DNA from 2 places in the Paenibacillus sp. EKM212P genome. Region 2 is predicted to be linked to the other one. Evidence: riboswitches for the same ligand, from Rfam matches in the RefSeq annotation. Region 2 holds a riboswitch; the other holds the start of a gene.
What was found. Region 2 has a riboswitch for cyclic di-GMP ahead of G9G54_RS15740 (LPXTG cell wall anchor domain-containing protein). Riboswitches for the same ligand answer to the same signal wherever they lie in the genome.
Positions count from the first base shown of each region.

Region 1: linked by a shared signal. The riboswitch ahead of G9G54_RS05210 (glycosyl hydrolase) and the one ahead of G9G54_RS15740 (LPXTG cell wall anchor domain-containing protein) in region 2 are both predicted to bind cyclic di-GMP.

Region 1 is NZ_JAAMNR010000001.1:1,089,139-1,100,571, reverse strand. It holds gene G9G54_RS05215 (sugar phosphate nucleotidyltransferase) at 610-1,986, shown strand; cyclic di-GMP riboswitch class I at 2,142-2,222, shown strand; gene G9G54_RS05210 (glycosyl hydrolase) at 2,237-3,805, shown strand; gene G9G54_RS05205 (hypothetical protein) at 3,854-6,148, shown strand; gene G9G54_RS05200 (hypothetical protein) at 6,461-6,643, shown strand; gene G9G54_RS05195 (helix-turn-helix domain-containing protein) at 6,697-7,065, opposite strand; gene G9G54_RS05190 (YveK family protein) at 7,393-8,142, shown strand; gene G9G54_RS05185 (CpsD/CapB family tyrosine-protein kinase) at 8,123-8,809, shown strand; gene G9G54_RS05180 (sugar transferase) at 8,895-9,593, shown strand; gene fcl (GDP-L-fucose synthase) at 9,630-10,568, shown strand; gene gmd (GDP-mannose 4,6-dehydratase) at 10,590-11,433, shown strand, end outside.
Region 2 is NZ_JAAMNR010000005.1:26,722-38,154, forward strand. It holds gene G9G54_RS15715 (amino acid ABC transporter permease) at 1-549, opposite strand, end outside; gene G9G54_RS15720 (transporter substrate-binding domain-containing protein) at 621-1,451, opposite strand; gene G9G54_RS15725 (amino acid ABC transporter ATP-binding protein) at 1,494-2,252, opposite strand; gene G9G54_RS15730 (cupin domain-containing protein) at 2,559-3,026, shown strand; gene G9G54_RS15735 (class D sortase) at 3,117-3,782, opposite strand; gene G9G54_RS15740 (LPXTG cell wall anchor domain-containing protein) at 3,892-7,455, opposite strand; cyclic di-GMP riboswitch class I at 7,679-7,759, opposite strand; gene G9G54_RS15745 (AraC family transcriptional regulator) at 7,810-8,691, opposite strand; gene G9G54_RS15750 (DUF445 domain-containing protein) at 9,285-10,541, shown strand; gene G9G54_RS15755 (TIGR02328 family protein) at 10,575-10,955, shown strand; gene G9G54_RS15760 (NAD(P)H-dependent oxidoreductase) at 11,058-11,433, opposite strand, start outside.

The DNA.
Region 1 (11,433 bases), on a different contig from region 2:
CTGTGGCGGTGTTGGAGGCGCTGAAGGCGCTACGCGTGCAGATTGTTCTTCCGATTGCTGTTACCCCCGGATTTTCTGGATTATATAAAACATTCAAAGGTTAAAATCCGGGGATAAAGGCAAACGCTGACGCTTCTTCAGAACAATTCTGCCCGCTCCGCTGCTTTTCGCCGTGGAGTCACAATTTTTAAACTCCCACCTTATGGGGGGAGTAGAAGGGCAGATCAGAAGGAGCGGCGCGGTTGATGCCGCTCCTTCCGATCAAAGCGCCATGCGGCTGTACCGCGGCGCCGCTCCTGTGAAGCAAGGCAGGTAAACGCCAAGCGTGAGATTTTACAGGCTGACCGGACTTAATAATGTCCGGTCGTGCCTTTTGCAATAAACGGTATGATCGGCATGATGCATTTTTGAGTAGCGCAGGGATGGATTTGAATCTGGAGAAGCGGAGCGTTCGCCTTTGACGTGGTATTCTTACATTTAAATGTCTTATACAATCCAAAGAATCCCACGGCAACAGCGATCATAAGATTAAATTCATACCGTAGCGGGTAGTCAACAACTCATCATCAGAACGATCATCCAACCAATATAGAGAGGAAGTGGAGAGTTATGAAGCTCGTACTTTTGTCTGGTGGTTCCGGTAAAAGATTATGGCCTTTGTCCAACGATTCCCGTTCCAAACAATTTTTGAAGGTACTGGAGAGCCCGGAGGGGATTTCGGAATCCATGGTACAGCGGGTATGGAGACAATTGGGAGACAATGGATTATCAGAATCCTCGTTTATTGCGACAGGGAGAGCACAGGTCGAAATGATCCAGAGTCAGGTCGGGCCGAATACGCGCATCATTGTTGAGCCGGAACGCAGAGACACCTTTCCTGCGATTGCGCTGACAGCGACTTATCTATATTCCATTGCTGGTGTTTCCCCTGATGAAATTATAGCTATTTTGCCTGTAGATCCTTATGTTGAGGATGCTTTCTTCGCTTCCGTAGCCCAGCTGGAACATACACTCCAGGAGAGTGAAGGCAAGCTTGCTTTAATCGGGGTTGTCCCTTCCTATCCTTCAGAGAAATATGGTTACATTATTCCGAAAAACGATGCCACCCAAGGTAGCACTGGCTACCGCGAAGTGAGCCATTTTCAAGAGAAACCCGACCGGGAGCAGGCGGAGCGTCTGATTGAACGCAATGCTCTATGGAACTGCGGGGTTTTTGCATTCAAATTAAGTTATTTGCTGGATATCTTGGCATCCAAGGGGTTGCCGCTTAATTATGAAGAAATGCAAAAGCAATACGCATCTCTGGAAAAAATCAGCTTTGACTATGAAGTAGTCGAGAAGGAAAAGGATATCGTAGTTCTTCCGTACGATGGTTTTTGGAAGGATTTGGGTACCTGGAATACACTCACAGAAGAAATGTCTAATCAACAAGTGGGCAGAGGTGTAGTAACGGAGGATTGCGTCAATACGAGTCTTATTAACGAGTTAGACATTCCTGTGGCGATCATTGGAACGAATGATCTGATTGTAGCCGCTAGCCCGGATGGTATTCTTGTGACCAATAAGGCTGAAAGTCCTCGCATTAAGGAAGTGCTCAAGGCTCATGATCAGCGTCCAATGTATGAAGAACGTCGTTGGGGGCAGTATCGGGTTGTGGATTATGTTAAGTATGACGAGGGTAACGAGGTATTGACCAAACGAATCCGCGTACGGAAAGGCAAAAATATCAGCTATCAGCTTCATTTCAAACGGAGTGAAATTTGGACCATTATTAGCGGTGAAGCGGAAATTATTTTGAATGAGAAGCTGCACAAAGTAAAAGCTGGTGATGTAGTTCGCATTCCTGAAGGAACGAAGCATAGCATTTTGGCTGTGACCGATGTGGATTTTATTGAGGTGCAGACTGGTTCTGAATTGGTTGAAGAGGATATTGTCCGCTTTTGTATGGATTGGAATGAAATTTCCCGTCACCAATTTATCTCATAATTGTTTTCGTAAAAACGAAAAAAAGACGAATCTATGAAAATTCATAGCTCAAACTGTCGAAATTGGGCGAAAACCTGTAAATTCATGAACATGACCTATTAAATTTTGGTAAAAGAAAGTCGATACTTAGGGTAAGAAGGAATCCAAACTCCTTCCAACGATAAACGCAGCCCTGTCGAAAGGCAGGTACGCAAAGCTAAAGGGCCTTCCGTAGGGATGGCAGCCTGGCTACCGAAAGGAAGAGCAAAAAGTGAGATTCAATTTTATTCCTCTGTATCGACTGATACGTCATGCACTCCCCGTAGTTATGCTTTTTTCTTTGTTGCCCGTCGGTTTTGGTGAATCTCTGTCTGTGGCGAATGCCGCTGCATTACAACCTGTTAATTCGGACGCTTCTACTCAGGCCCGTGAACTATACAGCTATTTACTCAGCATCTCGGGGAAAAAAATAATCACCGGTCAGCATGATTATTTGGAGAGTCCGGATGAATTAAGTAACAAGGTCCAAAAAATCAGTCAGGCGTATGTGGGTGTGCACGGCTATGAGATGGGAGCCATCTCAGGTCAATCTGCCGCTTCGGAAGCAGCACAACGTAAAAATGTTGTCGATAGCGCGATCCGCTGGAGCAGATCCGGAGGCATTGTGACGATGACTTTTCATGAAGCGCTGCCGGGTAGACCACTGACTTGGGCCAATGTGCAGGCGAAAGTAAGTCAGACGGAGTTCAATAAATACGTGACGCCAGGCACTGCGCAGTATAACCTCCTCATTGCCGATCTGGATAAGGTCGCTGTATCGCTAAAGCAGCTTCGTGATGCGGGTGTTCCGGTTTTATGGAGACCTTATCACGAAATGAATGGTGACTGGTTCTGGTGGGGAAACAAAACTAATTTCAATCAGCTATGGAATATCATGTATGACCGTTTTGTAAACACACATCAACTAGACAATCTGCTGTGGGTATGGAGCCCGAATGCTCCTAATTCGTATACCTTCCCGTATACCCCTAAATATCCGGGGGATGACAAAGTAGACATTTTGGCTGTAGACATTTACAACAATGATTTTGAACAAAGTCATTATGAAGGTCTGCTCGGGTTGGCAGGGGATAAGCCGATTGCCATTGGGGAACACGGTGAGATGCCCAGCTCCGAGGTATTACAGGCTCAGCCCAAATGGGTGTATTCCATGACTTGGGGAAAGATGCTGACCGAGAATAACACAACGGATCAAATTCAGGATTATATGAATGATTCGAGGAGCTTGACGCGAGATGATGTGAAAAATGGATTGGCAGCAGTTCAACAACCCGGGACAGATGTACCAACCCTACCGGACGAGGGGCAAAGCGAGCCTATCCCGGCTCCTCCTTCTGTTCCGGATATGGTTTATGCGAACGGGCTGCGGGGTGAATATTTTAACAACATGAATCTGGATGGTAGTGCTGCTTTGACCCGTACAGATAGCAAGCTGGACTATAACTGGCGTGCTGCCACAGCTGATGCAAGGGTGAACGCTGATCGGTTCTCCGTTCGCTGGACAGGTAAAATGAAGCCACAATATAGTGAGACCTATACGTTTACAACGATATCTGATGATGGAATCCGGGTATGGGTAGACGGCAAGCTAATTATTGATAGCTGGTTTAAGCAAAGCTGGACAGAGCGCAAGGGCAGTATCACCTTGCAAGCAGGTAAAATGGTAGATTTAAAAGTTGAATACTATGATGAATATGGTGACGCAATGGCACGTCTGATGTGGGAAAGTCAGCATGAAGCGAAAGCGGTGATTCCCGGTAACGCTTTGTTTCTTCCTTAATAGATTCTCTTTCCCGGTCAAAAATTTTGAGGAGAGAGGGTGGATCATATGATGAAAAAATGGTTGACCCACAGGTATACGCCAGTATTATCCGGGCTGCTGGGGGTCGTAGCTATAGCGCTGATCGCTTGGTTGATTTACACGCCTTCAAGGAGCGTAGAACTGCCGACGGATAAAGTAGCGGCAGCCAGTCCAGTATGGAAGCTGGGACAGAGGGATGATTCTTCAGCGGAATTTAGAGGAGTGATTGGTAGAGACAATATCAACATTCCTACAGCCTCTGCTTCTACCGAATCGTCGGCTAAAGGAATATCGTCTGCAACGTCCATAGCAGAGAATACAGCGGCCCCGGTATTGCTCAGCAGTGGAGATATTCCTCCCGGCTTGAATGCGTCCACGAATCCTGAACTGTCGCTCCAGTATAAGCTGGATCAAGTTCCTCCCAATGGAGTGATATTCCGTGTACGGATTTTGGATGCGGGCAAAGCTGTTCCGCAATTGGCTGTATTTTCAAATTATCAGCTGTCCGGTATCATTCAAATCGCTGGGGTTTCCGGTACGGGCAGTGCATATAATTACAAAAGCAACTACGAGTTGTATATCCCCAAAGAGCAATTGCAAAGCGGTGTTAACGTACTCAAGCTAAAGACAGCGCGCTGCCTATACTGCTCCTCTGCAGAAGATAAAAATGTGTGGTGGACCTGGGATGACTTGAGCTTGGAGACGTTAGCTTCACCTGCGATCGAACCGGTACACGGTAAATATATACTGACCGGAACAAATGTGAACAATAAAGAATTTTATTATGATCAGGGTGCAGTTAAGCATTTACCATACGTTCTCAAGTGGCTGGGCATTGCTTATAGTGGCAACGTCATGAGGGTCACCTGTGCCAGTAATGTGGGCAAGGCATGTACAGACGTGGATGATTACTATCAAACGTTAAAGCAGTATAATATGCAATCGTCTGCTTTGTATTTATATACAGGTGATATTAAGCTGCAAAAAGATGGTTCTCTGCCAGAGACGGCCAAGCAAAAGTTGCGCGATTATGTAAAAAAATACGGTTCTTATCTTCAATATTATGAAGTAGATAACGAACCTGGATTATTTAATCGCTCCAAGGCGGTAAACCTGGCTGTGGCCAAGTGGTTGAATACAGAAGGCAAGCAATTGGCACCGCATCTCAAAACCGTAGCACCGGGCTGGGCCTACTGGCCAACGTACTCTACCAAGGCGTGCAAAAATCAAACTAGTGGTACGCAAAAATGCGGTGACCCAGATGGATGGGAACGGGACCCGGCGCAACGTAAACAGCTGGAGGAAGTCACCGACCTGACCAATGGACACGCCTATGGTGAATCGTATAATGAAGAGGGCGGGGGCAGCTTCGTCCAAAATTTGAAAACCTTCGGCGGTTCGAGCAATGGACTGGCGAAAAAGATGCTGAACACAGAGTTCGGTACCAATGATACGCATCGAGACAATCCAGATTACGGGGCTAGTCAGCCACAAGCAGCTGCATTCGACCGGATTATGCGTTCGCAAATTGGGTTTGCCGATATGTTTATCCAGCACGCTGCTTTTTATAAAGATTATACGCTGTTTAAAACAGGCTTCGATCTGCAAAGTCATAACCCGGCCAACACAGAAATTTATCCGTTCGGGCAAGGACAGGACACCCGCGTTAAGATCATGAGACGCTTGAGCTTAGCCTATGCCACCCATGGAAAACCTCTGACTTATACAGTGCTGAATCCAGAGGATACCAAGGATAAGATGGTGTATGTTCGTGCGGTGGATACGTCCAAGCTTAAACCGCTGGCAGGTAGCGGCGCTACTTCAGACAAATTGCTGGTGAATCTAGTGAATTTCGAAGCTACCCCGCAGACCGTTCGTGTACGGGTAACGATGCCGAAATCCGGTTTGTACACGGGTGAACGTTTTGGAGCGGGTTCTACTTACAGTCAGGCACAGCGTTCCATATCAGGGCTCAAGGCTTCTCCTGCCCTTGATTTTGAAGAAAAGCTGGGTCCTGGCGAAGCGGTACAATATATTTTGGAATTAAAAAGCACAGATCAGACCGCAGCTTCAGCCCCAACAGGGGTGAAGGCTGCCTCTGTTCAGGATGGGGCGGTAAAAATTAATTGGCTTCAGGCAGAAGGCGTATCTTCCTATGATGTGCTGCGTGCTGACGGGACCGACGGGGCCTATCAGGTGATTGCCTCGCAAGTAGCGGGAAGCACGTACACAGACCGCACAGTAAAAGCTGGAGGCCACTATGTCTACAAAGTCCGGGCGACCGGAGGCACTCAGGTTTCCCAGGCAGCCGAGGTCGCTTAATAACAGATCGGAATGTATATAGGACCTGAGTTAACGAATACCTAACATCATTTCGAAATAAAACAAAAAAGAACCTATCAGGAGAAAATAGGACCTGACAGGTTCTTTTTTGTTGGAAAATCGTTCTGATTTGCCAATACTTTACGTATAATGAAGAAAAAAATAAGAAAATCCTTTTATATTCTCGTCATAAGACGACAACATTGCAGGTATGTATTCATATATAATAGTTTTGTTCATGACTATACATACATGGTTTTGTGGGAAATCTCTTTCCGATGACCAAGAATAATAAAGCGAGGTTAATGCTGAATGAACAAGGAGACAGAATTAGGGGTGAACAACCCTCTTTTTCAAAACAACGTACGGAAAGTAGACAAAGCCGCTATCGACTTGGACATCCGGGACATTTTGCTCCAATGTGGGTTCACGATGCCAGAATGGCTAGAAAGCGACGCTGATGGAACCATATACCGGAAGGACAAGCGCGTGTAAATTCCAACGGTTGGTCTTACTTGAGCGAGACGTGAAGCAATCGGCCGCTTTCTTTATTCCAACATTCGTTCCATTCGGACAAATGCAATAAAACGTTTGGCTTCTTCCTCAGACAAGGTGCGTCCGTCAATGGTCAGGTTGAAACGTTGCAGAATATCCTCGTCGGACAGTTCAAGCTGGTCCACAAATTCCCTCACATCTGAATCCAATATTGCCGCCGGATGGCTCGTACGTCCCACCAAGTAGTCAATCGTTACCCCGAAAATATCAGCGAGCTTGGTCAGGATCTCAAAATCTGGCTTGCGCCTATTTTTTTCATAGTGAGAAAGAGCTGCCCGCGTAATTCCGAGGGATTGCGCTAGTTCCTCTTGTTTTAATCCCTTATGTTCTCGTAATTCAGCGATGCGGGTGCCATAATTCATCTGTTTTTCCTCCTGAAGGCAAGGTTAAGAAAGGTAAAAAAGCAATTTTACGCTTGACAAGATACGTTTTGTATCATAAATTAGTTATGTAAGTTACATAACGTATCTTTATTTCATAGTTTTCACTTATATCTTCGTTTATATACCCTAAGAGGCCACCGATGATTGAGCATTTTGTGCTTATTCGCTGGCTAGACCTTCTATGCGCTATTATACAACATTTTACTATAGATTAGAGGGTCATGCATCGTTCTTTTCCCCGTTATGCAGAGGATCAGTACAAGCGTTATTGCATCGAAAACAAGTCAATCAGGGAGGACTGGTCTTGTGCAGTTGAAAGAGTACATCCGTTTGATCCGTAAAAGAATGTGGTTGATTGGTAGCATCGTACTGCTGGTATGTACAGTAGTGGGCATAAAAAATGTATATTTTACCCCGCAGATTTATGAAGCTACCGCAAAGCTCATTATCAACCAGACGCCACGACCGGATCGTGCAGGTGTCGTTGATTACAGTGTAGTTCAAACGAATATAGCCTTAACGAACTCATATAAGCAAATTATGATCTCCTCGGCGATTATGGATCAGGTGGTCGCCAGCTTCCCCGACCTTAAGGTCACTCCGTCAGCTTTGGCGCAAAAATTAAGAGTGAACACCGCTGGTGATTCACAGGTCATGGATGTAACAATCCGCGATTTATCGTATACGAAGGCTGTGAAAACCGTCAATGCGGTAGCCAAAGTATTCAAACGGCAAATTCCCTCTATCATGAAAATGGACAATGTCACCATCCTAAGCGAAGCCAGTCTGAATGATCCAGCAGTTCCCGTCAACAGTAATCCCGCTATACAGATATTTATTGCTTTTGCCACCTCTTTATTGTTGGGAATCGGCTTGGCGTTTTTGCTGGAGGTACTGGATGATACATTTAAGAATGAAGAGGATATTGAAAAAGAACTCGGTCTGCCTACCTTATCCCTGATTACGAAAATGAAAAAAGAAGATAAACGCTCTGACAGCTCGACTACAACTCCTAAACAGGTAGGTGAAGGGCAATATGCCGCGATTAATCAATAATCAGCTCGTTACATCCCTACATGCTCAGTCTTCCGTTTCGGAGGAGTACCGCATGCTTCGCACTAACATCCAGTTTTCTTCTATAGACGAGCCGATTGAGGTTATGATGGTGGCGTCCGCTCAGGCGGGTGAAGGCAGAACGGTCACGATTAGCAATTTGGCTGTAACCTATGCGCAAGAGGGGAAAAAGGTGCTGATTATGGATATGGATCTGCGCCGCTCCTCCTTGCACCATATGTTTGGTTTGCGTAATCATACAGGGCTGACACGGGTACTTGCCAATCAACAGGCATGGCAGGATGTGGTTCAGGAAACCGGGATTGACCATCTGCATGCAATTACAGCCGGGCCGAACCCGCCCAATCCGTCTGAGATGCTCAGTTCCCGCAGAATGAATGCTCTGCTAGTTGAGCTAAAAGAACATTATGACGTGATCTTAATGGATACGCCGCCGTTGCTGTCCTTTCCGGATGGCTTAATTATAAGCGCTATGTGTGACGGAGTCATTCTGGTGGTGCAGGCAGGGAAGGTCAAAAAGGATGTCGTCAAGAAAGCAAAAGCGAATTTGGAAAGAGTAAAGGCGCGCATTCTGGGTGTCGTACTTAATAATGTGAAGCGTTCGAATACCCGCGCCGAGAGGGGTATGGAGGAACGCAATCTGACATGAATAAAAAGGAGGAAAATGAGAGTATATAAAATTCTTTTAACAATGTATAAATAATAATTATCAATAAGGAGCGAGGTGATGAGACGTGTCTTCTTCCCGCTCGAACGATGCCGAAGTGCTGGGCGCGTCAGTGGATGTATATTCGGTCGCTCATGGGCTTGAACGGCGGCAAGGATGGAACGTATACCCGTTCGTGAAGCGAAGCATGGATATTATATTGTCTTTCATTGGAATCATCGTACTATGCCCGGTATTTCTGCTTGTCATTTTGCTGATTAAGCTGGAGGACCCAAAAGGCAGTGCGTTATTTTATCAAGTACGTATTGGGAAAAATGAGCGTCCGTTTCGCATGATCAAATTTCGTTCCATGGTGTCTGATGCCGAAGCGAGATTGTCTGCACTGCTGGTGGAAAATGAAATTGAGGGTGCGATGTTCAAAATGCGGGACGATCCCCGAATTACCCGTGTGGGTCGCTTTCTTCGCAGAACGAGCATCGACGAGCTGCCACAACTGTTCAATGTACTGCGTGGGCAGATGAGTCTGGTAGGACCCAGACCCCCGTTGCCAAGAGAAGTCCATAATTACACAGTGAGGGATAAGCTGCGTCTGACGGTTACACCAGGCTGCACCGGTCTATGGCAGATCAGCGGTCGTAATCATCTAAGCTTTAACCAGATGGTAGAACTGGATTTGGAGTACATATCCAGACGCAGTTTCCGCACAGATATGATCATTATGCTGAAAACATTTCGTGTGCTGCTAGGCTCCAAGGATGCGTATTAAAGTCTTTCATTTTCACGAAGAAGGTAGGGGATAAGTATGGATCTTCATTCCAACATATATGTAGCAGGGCATAACGGACTGGTGGGTTCCGCTATTGTCCGAGCGCTTCAGAATGCGGGTTACCGTCATATTATTACTCGCACAAGCCGTGAGCTGGATCTACGCAATAAAGAGGCAGTAGATCATTTTTTTGAAACAGAGCCTGTGGATTATGTATTTCTGGCAGCGGCCAAGGTTGGTGGGATTTTGGCGAATAACGAATATCCGGCTGATTTTATCCGTGACAATCTGCTTATACAAACGAATGTGATTGATGCGGCTTACCGGGTGAATGTAGGCAAGCTGTTATTCCTCGGCTCTACCTGTATCTATCCTAAATTTGCTCCGCAGCCGTTGCGAGAAGAATATCTGCTTACGGGTGAACTGGAGCCTACTAATGAGGCCTATGCGATTGCTAAAATTGCCGGGATTAAAATGTGTCAGTCTTACAACCGTCAGTATGGAACCCGGTTTATTTCTGTGATGCCGACGAATTTATACGGTCCGGGCGACAATTTTGATCTCCAGACCTCTCATGTGCTGCCTGCGCTCATCCGTAAGTTTCATGAAGCCAAGCTGAATCAATCTCCGACTGTAGAAGTATGGGGATCTGGTACGCCGCGCCGAGAATTTCTTCATTCTGATGATCTGGCTGAAGCCTGTCTGTTCCTGATGAACAATTATGAGGGAAATGAAATTGTAAATATCGGCGTAGGTGAGGATATCTCCATTCGTGAGCTGGCTGAACGAGTGAAGAATGTAGTCGGCTATGAGGGAGAAATTACCTTTAACACCTCCGCTCCTGATGGAACGCCGCGTAAGTTGGTAGATGTATCCCGAATTTCCGGGCTGGGCTGGTCGGCGCGTATTTCACTAGAAGAGGGATTAAGGTCTGTGTATCAGGCATTTCAAGGCCTGGATCTGGTTGAACAATAAAAAAACGGTGGGGGAATTGGAATGAAAAAAGCGCTGATCACAGGGATTACCGGACAAGACGGGTCCTATCTGGCTGAGTTGCTGCTGTCCAAGGATTATGAGGTGTACGGGGTGCGCAGACGAACCAGCACACCGAACTTTGAAAATGTAGCGCATATCCAGAATGACATCCATTGGCTTTCCGGTGATATGACCGATCTGGCTTCATTGATCGAAGCCGTCCGTCAGTCCGACCCGGATGAGGTCTACAACTTGGCTGCTCAATCTTTCGTAGCGGCCTCATGGCCGCAGCCGTTGGCTACAGGGCAGATTACAGCGCTATCTGTCACCAATATGCTGGAGGCGGTTCGAATTGCCAAACCGGAAGCGCGCTTTTATCAGGCGTCAAGCAGCGAGATGTTCGGTAAGGTGCTGGAGACACCCCAGACAGAAACGACTCCGTTTTACCCACGTAGTCCCTACGGTGTAGCCAAAGTGTACGGCCATTGGATTACAGTGAACTATCGCGAAAGCTTTGATATGTTTGCTTGCTCTGGCATTCTGTTCAATCACGAATCGCCACGCCGAGGACTGGAATTTGTAACGCGTAAAGTGTCGGATGCGGTAGCTCGTATCAAGCTAGGGTTGCAGCAGGAGCTGCGCATGGGAAATTTGGATTCACTGCGAGACTGGGGTTTTGCAGGCGATTATGTAAAGGCGATGTGGCTGATGCTTCAGCAGGATCAACCAGATGATTACGTCATTTCCACAGGAGAAATGCATTCTGTACGTGAATTGCTGCAAATTGCCTTTTCCCATGTAGGTTTAAATTATGAGGATTACGTCGTGATCGATCCTCAATTTGTCCGTCCGGCAGAGGTAGATT
Region 2 (11,433 bases):
GGTATCCGAGTTAATGAGGTCCGAGTAATACATTAGGTCCAGTCCGGCCACAATAGCCAGCACGGAAGAGTTTTTGACCAGATTAATGAATTGGTTGCCGATCGCAGGCAGTACAATTTTGATGGCTTGCGGTAAAATAATGCTGATCATCGTCTGGTTGTAACTCAACCCGGAGGACCTTGCCGCTTCAAATTGCCCCTTGGGCACAGATTGAATGCCGGCACGTATGGCTTCAGCAATAAAGGAGGCCGTGTATACGGTCAATCCAAGCGTTCCAGATACGAATCCGTCCAAAGGGATGCCCAAAGTGGGAAGCCCGAGATAAAAAAACAGTACGACGATCAGCAATGGGATATTGCGGATGACCTCTACATAGACGGTACCGATCCAGTTCAGCCATTTAAAAGGCGCAATTCGGAGGATGGCAATAATAGCCCCCAGAATAAAGCTTCCAACCAAGGCAATGACACTAGCTTGAACGGTATGAAGCAAGCCTTCTCTGAAACGGTCGCTATGATCAAAAAGTACGTTGATATCAAAAGTAAGCATCTGCGAATTTACCTCCTTATCCAGACCTAAGAAAGGAAGGAGCTCGCAATCGCGGCTCCTTCACAAGAATACTATTCGGGTTTAACCCCAAGCCATTGCTCGTGGAGCTTATCGTATTCACCGTTGCTTTTCAGTTCCTTGAGCGTATCATTAATGGCTTGCAGCAGTTCGGGTTGTCCCTTCTTCACTGCAATGCCGTAAGGTTCCTCTGTGAAGTTCCCCCCTACAAGAGTATAATTCGGGTCTTGCTGCTGCATGCCGAGCAGAATAGAGTTATCCGTAGTCAAGGCTTCTCCTTTACCTGCTTTGAGGGCGTTGAAAGCATCCTGATAGTTTTCGAATTCCAATATCGTTGCTTCAGGTGCTTTTTCACGGATATTTTTGGCGGAGGTAGAGCCTTTCACGGCGAGCACCTTGGTTTTTGGGGTCAGAGACTCCAGCCCGGTGATGGGGCTCCCCTTTTTCACGAGCAGAGATTGCCCGGCGTTAAAATAAACGTCGCTGAAATCAACCTGCTTTTTACGTTCATCCGAAATGGTCATCGTCGCGATAATGGCGTCAATGTCCCCATTTTGCAATAAGGTGATTCGTGTTTTGGACGTGACCTCTTTTAGTTCAAGTTTGGTTTCATCGCCAAAAATATGTTTGGCTACAGCCTTAGCGATGTCGATATCAAAGCCTTCTACTTTTCCGCTAGCCGGGTCTTTCAGTCCGAACAGCTTGGTATCGTATTTCACACCAACGACCAGTTTGCCACGCTGTTTGATCGCTTCCAGCCCGTTGGCTGCTGCCGGCTCATTCCCCGACGTTGCCGCTCCTTCTTTGCCTCCACAGCCTGCCAAGACGAGCAGACAAGATAAAGCTACCAGCACCAAAGTACTCCATTGAAATCTTTTTCTCATCAGAACATTCCCCTTTCGATTTACGCTACATTGGTAGTCTGTTTAATGATGAATCAGACGGCTCAGGAACAGGCGAGCCCGTTCTTCACCCGGATTCTGAAAAAATTCGGCAGGTTGGCTGTCTTCCAAAATCTGTCCTTTGTCCATAAAAATCACGCGGTCTGCTACTTCACGTGCAAAGCCCATTTCATGAGTGACAATGACCATTGTGATGCCCTGATGGGCGAGCGAGCGCATAACATCCAGTACCTCTCCGATCGTTTCGGGATCAAGTGCTGAAGTAGGCTCGTCGAACAACATAATTTTTGGATTCATCGCGAGCCCACGGGCGATCGCGACCCGCTGCTGCTGTCCACCGGACAATTGGGCGGGGTAGCTTTGTGCCTTTTCTTCGATTCCGACGCGCTTTAGATAGGTGATGGCTGTTTGAGTAGCTTCTTCTTTCGAGATGCCCAGTACCTTCATAGGTGCCAGTACAATGTTTTCAATCACCTTTTTGTGTGGATACAGATTGAAATGTTGGAACACCATCCCGATGTTGCGGCGGAAGGCATTAATATCAATCTTTTTGTCATGTACAGGGACCTCGTTAACGATCAGCTCCCCATCCGATATCGTTTCCAGACGATTGATGCAGCGAAGCAGGGTGCTTTTACCCGAGCCGGAGGGACCGATGATTACGACGACCTCGCCCTCCTTAATTTGAAGATTGATGTCTTTGAGTACATGGAAGTGACCGTAATGCTTGTTGACATTGCGAAACTGGATCAGAGAGCTCACCCCTTTTAGGCTTGGATACATAGCTTAGTAGACGGATTGACATGATCAAGCTCTATTAGAATTTCAAAATTTCTCTCATGATACTATAAGCTTACAATAAAAAACAAGATTTTATGTCATAAAACTTTACGTGTATTATATTTTGGTATGTCCTTTTGCTTGTTAACTGCTATTTATATGATAAAATTAAATGAATATTCACAATTTAATGTTATTTAATTTTACATGGAATAATAGCGTTCGACATGCCAAGGGAGAAACGTGACAAAAGCAACGCTATGTTTTACAGTAGGGAAGAAGGAATTTAGGGTAAAGGAAGGTTAGACAATGACGAAAGCTATTTCACCGCTAGTAACGGCATTGGGCATGGAGCCCCATCCAGAAGGCGGCTGGTACAAAGAGATGTGGAAGGCCCATTTCCAAATTCCGAAGCCTGTACTGCCGGATGTGTATTCCGGTCCGCGCTTTGCAGCTTCGTCTACGTATTTCTTGCTACATCCGGGCGAGTTCTCCGAGTGGCATGTGGTCCATTCTGATGAGCTGTGGTTATATCATAGCGGAAGCCCTGTAGAGTTGAAATTGGGTGGAAGCGGAGAAGAGCCTGGTGAAGAAACTGTGATTATCGTCGGTGCGGATGTGGAGGCAGGACAGCATCCACAAGCACTCGTCCCAGGAGCAGTATGGCAAACGGCACGTCCGCTTGGGGATGAGCCCGTGCTGGTAACCTGTGTGGTTGCACCAGGATTCCACTTTGATGATTTCAAGCTGATTGCCAAGAATCCAACTGAATCATGATGTGAGCATTGGCGGGTGTATTTCTGTAATGAACAGGAATGGCCCGCCTGATTTATTTTTACTCATAGAAATAGGTACTTTAAAATGGCTTTAGGTGCTTAGTTTGGCCTGAACAATGAGACGATGGGTGGGGTTGACGAGAGGGTCACATGTAATCAGCGTGAGCAGCTTTTGTTTTTTGAAGCTTTTTAGAACAGACACGTCCGTAGGATCAACCACCTTCAGGCTATAAACGCTATATACATATTGGTTACCCCGAGTGTTGACAACAATCTTATCCCCAATCTTCAATTCATTTAGACGATTAAATAAACGTCCAGAGGTACGGGCTCGATGAGCAGCAATGGCGGCATTCCCCACTTGTCCCAGCGTCCCCGTTTCCGGCATATGTACAGCCGCGTGTCTCATATTTATCCTCGTTGCGCCTTCCAATACAGGGAGCTTTAAAGCAATACGACTTATACTAATAGTGGCTATGGGAGTTTGTTCATTAGCGCTTGCCATGGGAGCAGGAGGTGGGGAAGTATTTTGTCGTGCTTCACTAACCGGAACTTTCGTAAGACGAGTGGACAAGCTAGCATAGCTGTCTGTAAGACTGGCGGTGCTAAGCGCATCGCTTTTTCCTGATGGTAGCTCGGCTGCTTTTAATAGCTTGCTTTGTTCCTGATCCTCATTCCATTCCGTCGCTTTAGGAAACAAAATAAAAAGTAAGCCTAACACAATAAATACGTAGGAAAGTTTACGCAGACGCAGCAATCTCGCCTCCCCTAAGCAAAGTACGGATTATACATACTTTTTTAAAAAATGCCCCATTCCCGGCTCATTCCAATCGGGAATGAGCCGGGAATGGGGCAGGTGATTAATTTTATTTTTTGTTTGTCCGTCTAAATTTCAAAAATACGCCCCATATAACCATCGCTATGCCTGTCAAATAGAACGGAACGGGGCTGCTTTCACCTGTTTGGGGTAATTGATGTACCGCAGGTGTATTCTCCGGCTCTTCAGGTTCTTTCCCTGGAACCTTGAGACGGATCTTAGGTTCGGGATCGTCTTTCGAATCCACCGGAGGAGGAGGATCTTGATGAGGCATGACGGCTGGCAGTTCCGGCGGTATAGGCGCAGGTTCCTCCTGTGGAGAGACTATGTCCTCCGGAGACTTTGGCAATGACGGAGGGACGATTATAGACGGAATATCGGGTATTTCCGGATCTTTGTCATGTTTTTTACCTGAGCCTCCGGACGGGGGTGAGGGGTTTGGATGAGTAGGCGTTCCTGGTCCTGAGGGATTCGTGGGGTCTGTTGGAGTTCCCGGGTCTACAGGTGGTTCAGGGTCGTTTTTCTTTTCTTTACGATTGGTGATCACAACCCTCTTTACGCCAGAGCTTTGTCGCAGTGTTGCGTCTATTTTGATCTCGAGCTTGCCCTCGGTGATTTTATAGCCCTCCGGTGCTGCCAATTCTTCCAAGATGTAATCGTCATGAAGCAAGGAAGAAAAGATGATTTTGCCTTCCTGATTGGTGGTCTGAATGAGAGGGGCTCTTTTTTGACCTTTATCATAGAGCGCAAACTGTGCGCCAGGCAGTACCTTGTCAGGCATATCCTGATCTACCTTGGTCAGCTCAAGACTTTCGGTCACACCCCCGCCAGAACCGGAGCCGGAAGACGTTCGTACGATGATTTCCTGGCTGGTTTCCCGCAGTTCTGTCGTCAAGCGATCCCCCTCAAAGGCAACCTTATTACTCACTTTGGCTTTGTCTTCAGCATGAATGAACGATTGGTATTCAAGTATAAAAGCAGTGGAAATATCCTTAGCAAAAGTAAGTTCAAAAGTTTGCTGGCCTTGAGCATCTGTCTTGATATACAGCTTGTAATCTTGGTTTCTAATCAACTCGGTGCCCTTGGTGGTATTTCCGTTGGCAGCGATGATTGTAGAGTATAAATGAAAGGAATCCTCAATTAAGATTTGATTGCTGCTAGGCTGATCTATAATTTTAGCGTTGGATACATGGGACTGTCCTTCATTGATACGGATGCTCCAGTCAATCTTATTTCCATTTTGTGTACCGACTTTAGATACATATTCTCCGCCATGAGGTAACGTGACTTGCGCTGTCCATTCGGAGACAGTTTTTTGTCCATCCAGTAGAAGGGCTTGATTATGGATTTCCTTTTCAATCAGTTCTCCTTCCAATGAAGTTTGAAAGGTAATCCAATAGGGAGTCTGTATCTTATTTTTGAACTGGATACGCAATTCATTACCATTTTGCTCGGAGGGAGGAATAATGGTGTATTGATCTGCTGGGATTTCAGCCCCTTTTTGTACGCCATCCCACCATCCCAGCAAGGTCATATCGTATACTTTTACGGAGGCGGGCAGTAACTTCTGACCTTGCAACAAGGGGTCTCTCACTTCCGCGTGATTCAGGATCTTGCGATTGTAGTTAGCTTTAATGTCCCAGGTAATGAGCTTGGAGGTCGCATTATAGCTTCCTTGCTTGGCACCGTTTCGTTGTGTCATAAAGTCCGGCCAGATCGGGCACTCCACTTCTTGCGATGATCTTTCCCCGTCTTCAAACTGGTATTCTATATGGGATTTATTACGAAACTCGGGCTTCGTCGTATCCGTTTTCCAGTCATTATTATAGGTAGTTGAATACTTGATTGTATAAGCCTCCTGAATGGCTTTATGAAAAATGAGCGTAAATCCTTGTTTATAGTCCTGTGATAGAGGAATCAGCTCATAATCCGTGGGTGCACGTAACTCCGTTGTTCCGTCAACACTTTGAATTTTCAGGGTGTCCGGTAACAAGGCCAAGCCCCCGTTTGGAAACATATCCTGAATGACAATATTTTTCATGGTGTACAAGTCTGTATTGATGGTAATCACCCAAGGTATGATTTTGGTGTTGTAATTGGGTGTGTCATACATTTTAGTCATAACTCCACTTATGATTTCCGTCGATACGATCTTCTGGGTTCCATCTGAGGTTATGATGTTTGTAACTTTTTCATTTTCATAGACACGGCCTCTGGCTTGAGTCTGGTATCGGATGGTATAGGCTGAATCTACGTCGAAGTTAAATTGAAGTTTGAAGCCGTTGCGGTCCGGATAATCAACTGGGATGACAGTATACGCCCACGATGGGAGTTCCTCCAGTGTGTTTCCTTTAAATACTTTCAAAGAACCGGGCAGCAATTCTTGAGTTTTATTGAAATGATCAATTAAAAGAGCTTTGGCTTCGGGGATTTTTGTCTCGCTGAAGTTATATCTTATGGCCCACGAGAGTGTTTGTGTGGCATGATCATATTTTTCAACCTTTTTGGACAAAAATTCACCACGTTCCACCTGAACCGTAGCGGTAGCAATAACGTTCTCTATCGTATCTCCTGAAAGCGTTGCTGTGTTGGAGAAACGAGTTTCATCGCCAATAATACGCGTGGAATATTGAATCTGATAGGCCGTGTTAATGCTATCGTCTTGAAAATGAATCACAAACCCTGTCCCGGCTTGATCTGCTTCAATGGCATATTCACTTGCATTCACTAGGTCTCGAACAACGGTCGAGCCGTCGATATTGACTTGTAGATGATAGAGCCGGATAGAGTCTCTTCTGAGTTCCAGCCCTGAAGGAATTGGATCGGTGATGAGGGCATGCTTTACGGTGTTTAGCTGTTTGTTCACATCAATGGTCCAGTCGATCTGATTGGTGCCAGCTATTTTCCCTTGTTTGCTTAGGGTTGGCCCTGACTGGGGTTTTACATTCACGATGACCGTTTGTACCCCGCCTTTGATCGGAATCGCAATGATGATCTCTGTACTGCCTTTCACCGTTTCTTTCGTAAACTCGGTTTTGATTTGCAGTTTGCCGCTGACATTGGAATGATTCTCTACATATTGGTTAAAGGTCATGATCACCTTGCCCTGACGATCTACTGTGAAGTATCCCACGGTTCCGTCGGTAGTGACTAACGGAGATGAGATATCAGTGTAGATGATAAACTGTTCTGGTAAATGAAAGGTGAAGGTGTCCCCTGACTTATAGGTATTGTCAGGAAGCTCCCATTCATAGCCTAGTTGGATGGCTGATCCGATGTCGAATTGGCTGTCTGGACTATATACCGCATCAATGACACGCCCTGCTTCGTCGGTCAGGCTCAACTTCGTTAATATGCTCTGCGGAGCTGCATCATGTTGAGACTTTGAACTGGTTGCTCCTTGAACGAAGGGAACCGTGTTTGAAGGAATCTCCCTAGGAGGTTCAAGGTTTGGGGCAACGTATACAGCATCCGTAACGGTATGGTTAGGATCGGATACAGCACTCTGCGGCAGTTCTGGGGCTGGAGCATCTGCGTAAGCCAGCGTTACGCTGAAAAAGCTTTGGACAATGAGCAATAAGGCAATGATCATTACATTTATTTTTGTTCTCATGCTCCAAGTGATTCTCCTATTCATCGTAATATGGCAATGCTTCGGCGGTTATGTTTTTCCTTCCCTCCTCCTAGTTCGAAATTAGTATATTCAGCATGCTAGGCTGACATGACTATCCCAATAGAAAAAAAGCCCTGATCATAGCGATCAGGGCTTTCTTCGAGAGAGGTAAAGCAATTTGTGATGGATCTATGTAAAAAAGACATAATAAAAAGCTCGTTCATCTGGTAGCTGGCTGCCATCTGGAAAGGAAGGCCCTATAGTTTTGCGTCACTGCCTTTCGACAGTTTTGCCATTAACTTGAATAGCTTGTGCGTCTATCATCTATCAAACTGATTTCATGTAACCTCTCATCTACAACTTTGAACGGTTCCCCCATTTTTTGCGGAAGGAATGAGGTGTTTCTCCTACATGCTCCTTGAATAGGTTAATAAAATGGCTCGTATTGGGAATCCCTACGTACCTTGCGATATCCACAATGGACATGTCACTGGTTTTAAGCCAGCTTTGAGCGGCTGTGATGCGGACATTAATGAGATAATCAATCGGAGAGAAACCGATCTGCTTTTTGAAATTTTTAGCCAGATTAAACTTGTTTAATTCAAACATATCTGCCAGCGAGTCCAGTGTTATTCGCTCACAGTAGGACTGATCCAAATATTGCTGTACCCGACGTACTTCGCTCAGGGTTTCAGCATTCACACACGGATGATCATAGGGATGTTGCAAAATGCACATTAGTATTTCACCAATGAGCCTGGACGTTAGTAGCTCAGCGGAAAGACTTCTGTCAGACTGCCCACAAATCAGAGCATGGAGCTTATCCAATATAATATGCGGATTATGCATGGAAATGACCGGTTTATTATGCTTGGCAAATTGTTCGTAAAAATTTTCAATCAGGTTGCCATACAGGTACAAGCTGATAAACTCCCAGGATTCATGACCGGAGGTGCTGTATTGAACATATTCCTCGCAATTAACAAAGAACAAATCTTGAGGTTTTAAGATATATTTCTTGCCCCGGTACAGTAATTCTCCCTTACCAGACAACGTAAAGACAAGCAAAAAAGAGGAAAGTTCTTTCCTTTCCATCGTAAAAGCAGAAGTTTTTTGGAAGTAGCCTAATTCCTGGATATATAAAAGGGATTGCTTGGCAAAAGCGGAGGGAGTGCGTACAATTACGACCGGATCGCCATTCCAGAGGCCCACGTTGTTTTTTTGGTCTGTTGTCATATTCAATTCCTTTACAAAAAAGCAATTTTATCTAGCATATCTTGGTTTGAATTACCAATATATAATGGCTGATTAAACATGATTCCCTATTTATAAAAGTTTATTTTATCACATCAAATATGTCTATATAGCAAAATATGTGTTTGAATTTTATGGGAGTATCACTTTTTATGGATATATAACCTGGTAATCCATAGGAAAAAGTCGAATGCTGTTGAAAGAATCTGGGGTTATCATGGATTCAAATCCTTTCTGAGGTCAAATACCAACATGGTACTGAAAAAAGGTATCTTATGCCCATTCAACTTTCTTGTTCACTTCTCCTTTCGGTTTAAAAAAAATGGGACTTGGTTCTGATAAAATGGTTCGTAAGGCTTATTATTGAAAATAAGAGTTTGGGCCCAGTGCTGTGATTTTGTTCACAAACATGAATGTAAAAAAGAGAGATATATGCATAAAAAATTACGCAAAAAGTGCCCTTGCGCGTTTCATCTCAAGTGCTTTCAACTTTGGAAATGACACGGGCAATGATATGATGGGTAATACAGGTATAGTGCTTTACTTACTCGACAGTCAGTTTGGAGGATTACAGGATGGGAAAACCAAAAAATACGAAAACCGCAGCGGCTTGGTCGCTCGTTATTCTAGGGGCAGGCTTTGCAGCCACATTGCCCTTCCAGCAATATGGCTGGGCTCGTTTGTTAGCCGGAGCTTTTGAGGCAGGACTTGTAGGGGGACTGGCAGACTGGTTCGCTGTCACTGCTTTGTTCCGTCATCCGCTAGGCATTCCGATACCACACACCGCGCTGCTTCCTAAAAATAGGGACAAGCTCACGAATGCATTGGTAAGTACGGTGGAAAATAACCTGCTAAACAAAGACAGCATCGCGTCTAAAATTGCAGATATCCGTTTGGCCGATTTGGTGCTGGGAGGTGTGGAAAAAGGATTGCGCACGCCGGAGGCGGCGGCATCCATAGATGTTCTTGCCAAGCGGCTTGTCCAGTCCCTCCCGCTCGCGGAATTGGCTCCGGTCATCGTGGCAGAGCTGAAGCGGCAGATGACTGACTTTGACGCCGGACCGCTGCTGGAGGCGCTTGCTCGTCAGACCAGCGAGAAGGGCTATGATCGCCGCGCACTGGATTACACGCTGAAGCAAGCCGAGTCCTGGCTTTTGCGACCCGAAACGGGTTATACGCTGGGCACCTTAGGGATGCAGGCTGTCAGTGGTTTGCAGGTGAGCGGGCTGATGCAGTTTGCTTTGAACGCATTCCTCGGCTATCTGAACGAAGAGCGTATGGGTGAAATGATTCGTCATTTCCTGCTGGATCAGGTAGCAGAACTGCAAAGGGAAGAGCACCTGCGCCGTCAGGCTGTGCTGGATGGTCTGAAAACACAGGTGACCCGATTGGCGACGAAAGATACGGTTCAGGAAGGGTTGAACGGCTGGAAGGATAGCCTTGTTGAAGCCTGGGAAGGCGATGCGTCAGTGCTGGGCAAAATGGAAGAGCTGCGTATACGCTTATTGGACTACATGGAAGACGGAAACTATGTGCAGACCTATATTTTACCGCTATTGGATCGGATGCTGACTGATTTAAGAGGGAATACCGAGCTGCTGGACAAGATCAATGTGCGAATTGTGGAAGGTATTACTGGACTGGTGGAAGCTAACCATAGTCGGATTGGTAACTTGGTGCGCGAAAATGTAGACAAGATGGATAACAAATCCCTGATTGCACTGATGGAGGACAAACTGGGACAGGATTTGCAGTGGATACGTATTAACGGCGCAGTTACAGGCTTCCTGATCGGCATTGTGCTGACAGGTATCCGTATGCTAATCCAATAGACCAGAAAAAGCTACAGATAGGGTTGTGGAAGCATGAGGCTTTGGCATGAACATTTAATCGACAAGTTACCCCGTCCGCAACTGCTGGGGCAACATCGTGAGTGCTGTGCCCTGCGTGGGAATGGGTGGGGCAAGCCACACGCCACCGTGAATTATGTGTTCGATTATCACCCCATGCTGCTGGTGCGCTATCATAGGCTCATTATGAACGAAATGAAAAGCAGAGGGTACAATGTTGATCCACTATGGGAACAGCCGTTGTATCGCGGTAAGCAGTGTGAGCCTTGGGAGGCGGAGCTGGGTGAGGAACTGGCAGGCGCGGGTGCATATGTGGAGCATGACGATGAGTATATGAAGGAGTGCTTGGACAACCTGGCTTCCAAGGGTATTTTAATAGAGATTGAAGTGACCTAAAAAGGCGGGCTGCGGTAGGTTCATCATTCAGATGAAGTGCCGCAAGCCCGCTTTTTATGTGCTTCAATGTTCAGGGTTTGGGAAGAGGTTCGGGATATTAGATTACAGGATCCAGCGTGTGACCTTTTCCAGTGGTTGTCTGGATTTTTCCCGCTTGGGTTCATGAGCACGATAACCGAAGGCAGCAATGACTGAAATATCGAACAGCCCGTTCTCCAGCAGTCCTTCTTCCTCCAAAATGGTATGCACCTGATCGTAGTTAAAGCCCTCAATTGGACAGGAATCAATACCGATCTGAGCCGCTGCTGTCATCATATTGCCTAAGGCAATGTAGGTTTGCTTGGAAGCCCAGTCAAATAACGTACGTTCGTTTTCCAACAGACGTTGACTTTCACCCTGGAAAATCTTATAGCGGCCTGGCAGTGAGGCAAAGTCCTCCTCAGACATACCTTTAACCTCTTTATACATATACTCCACG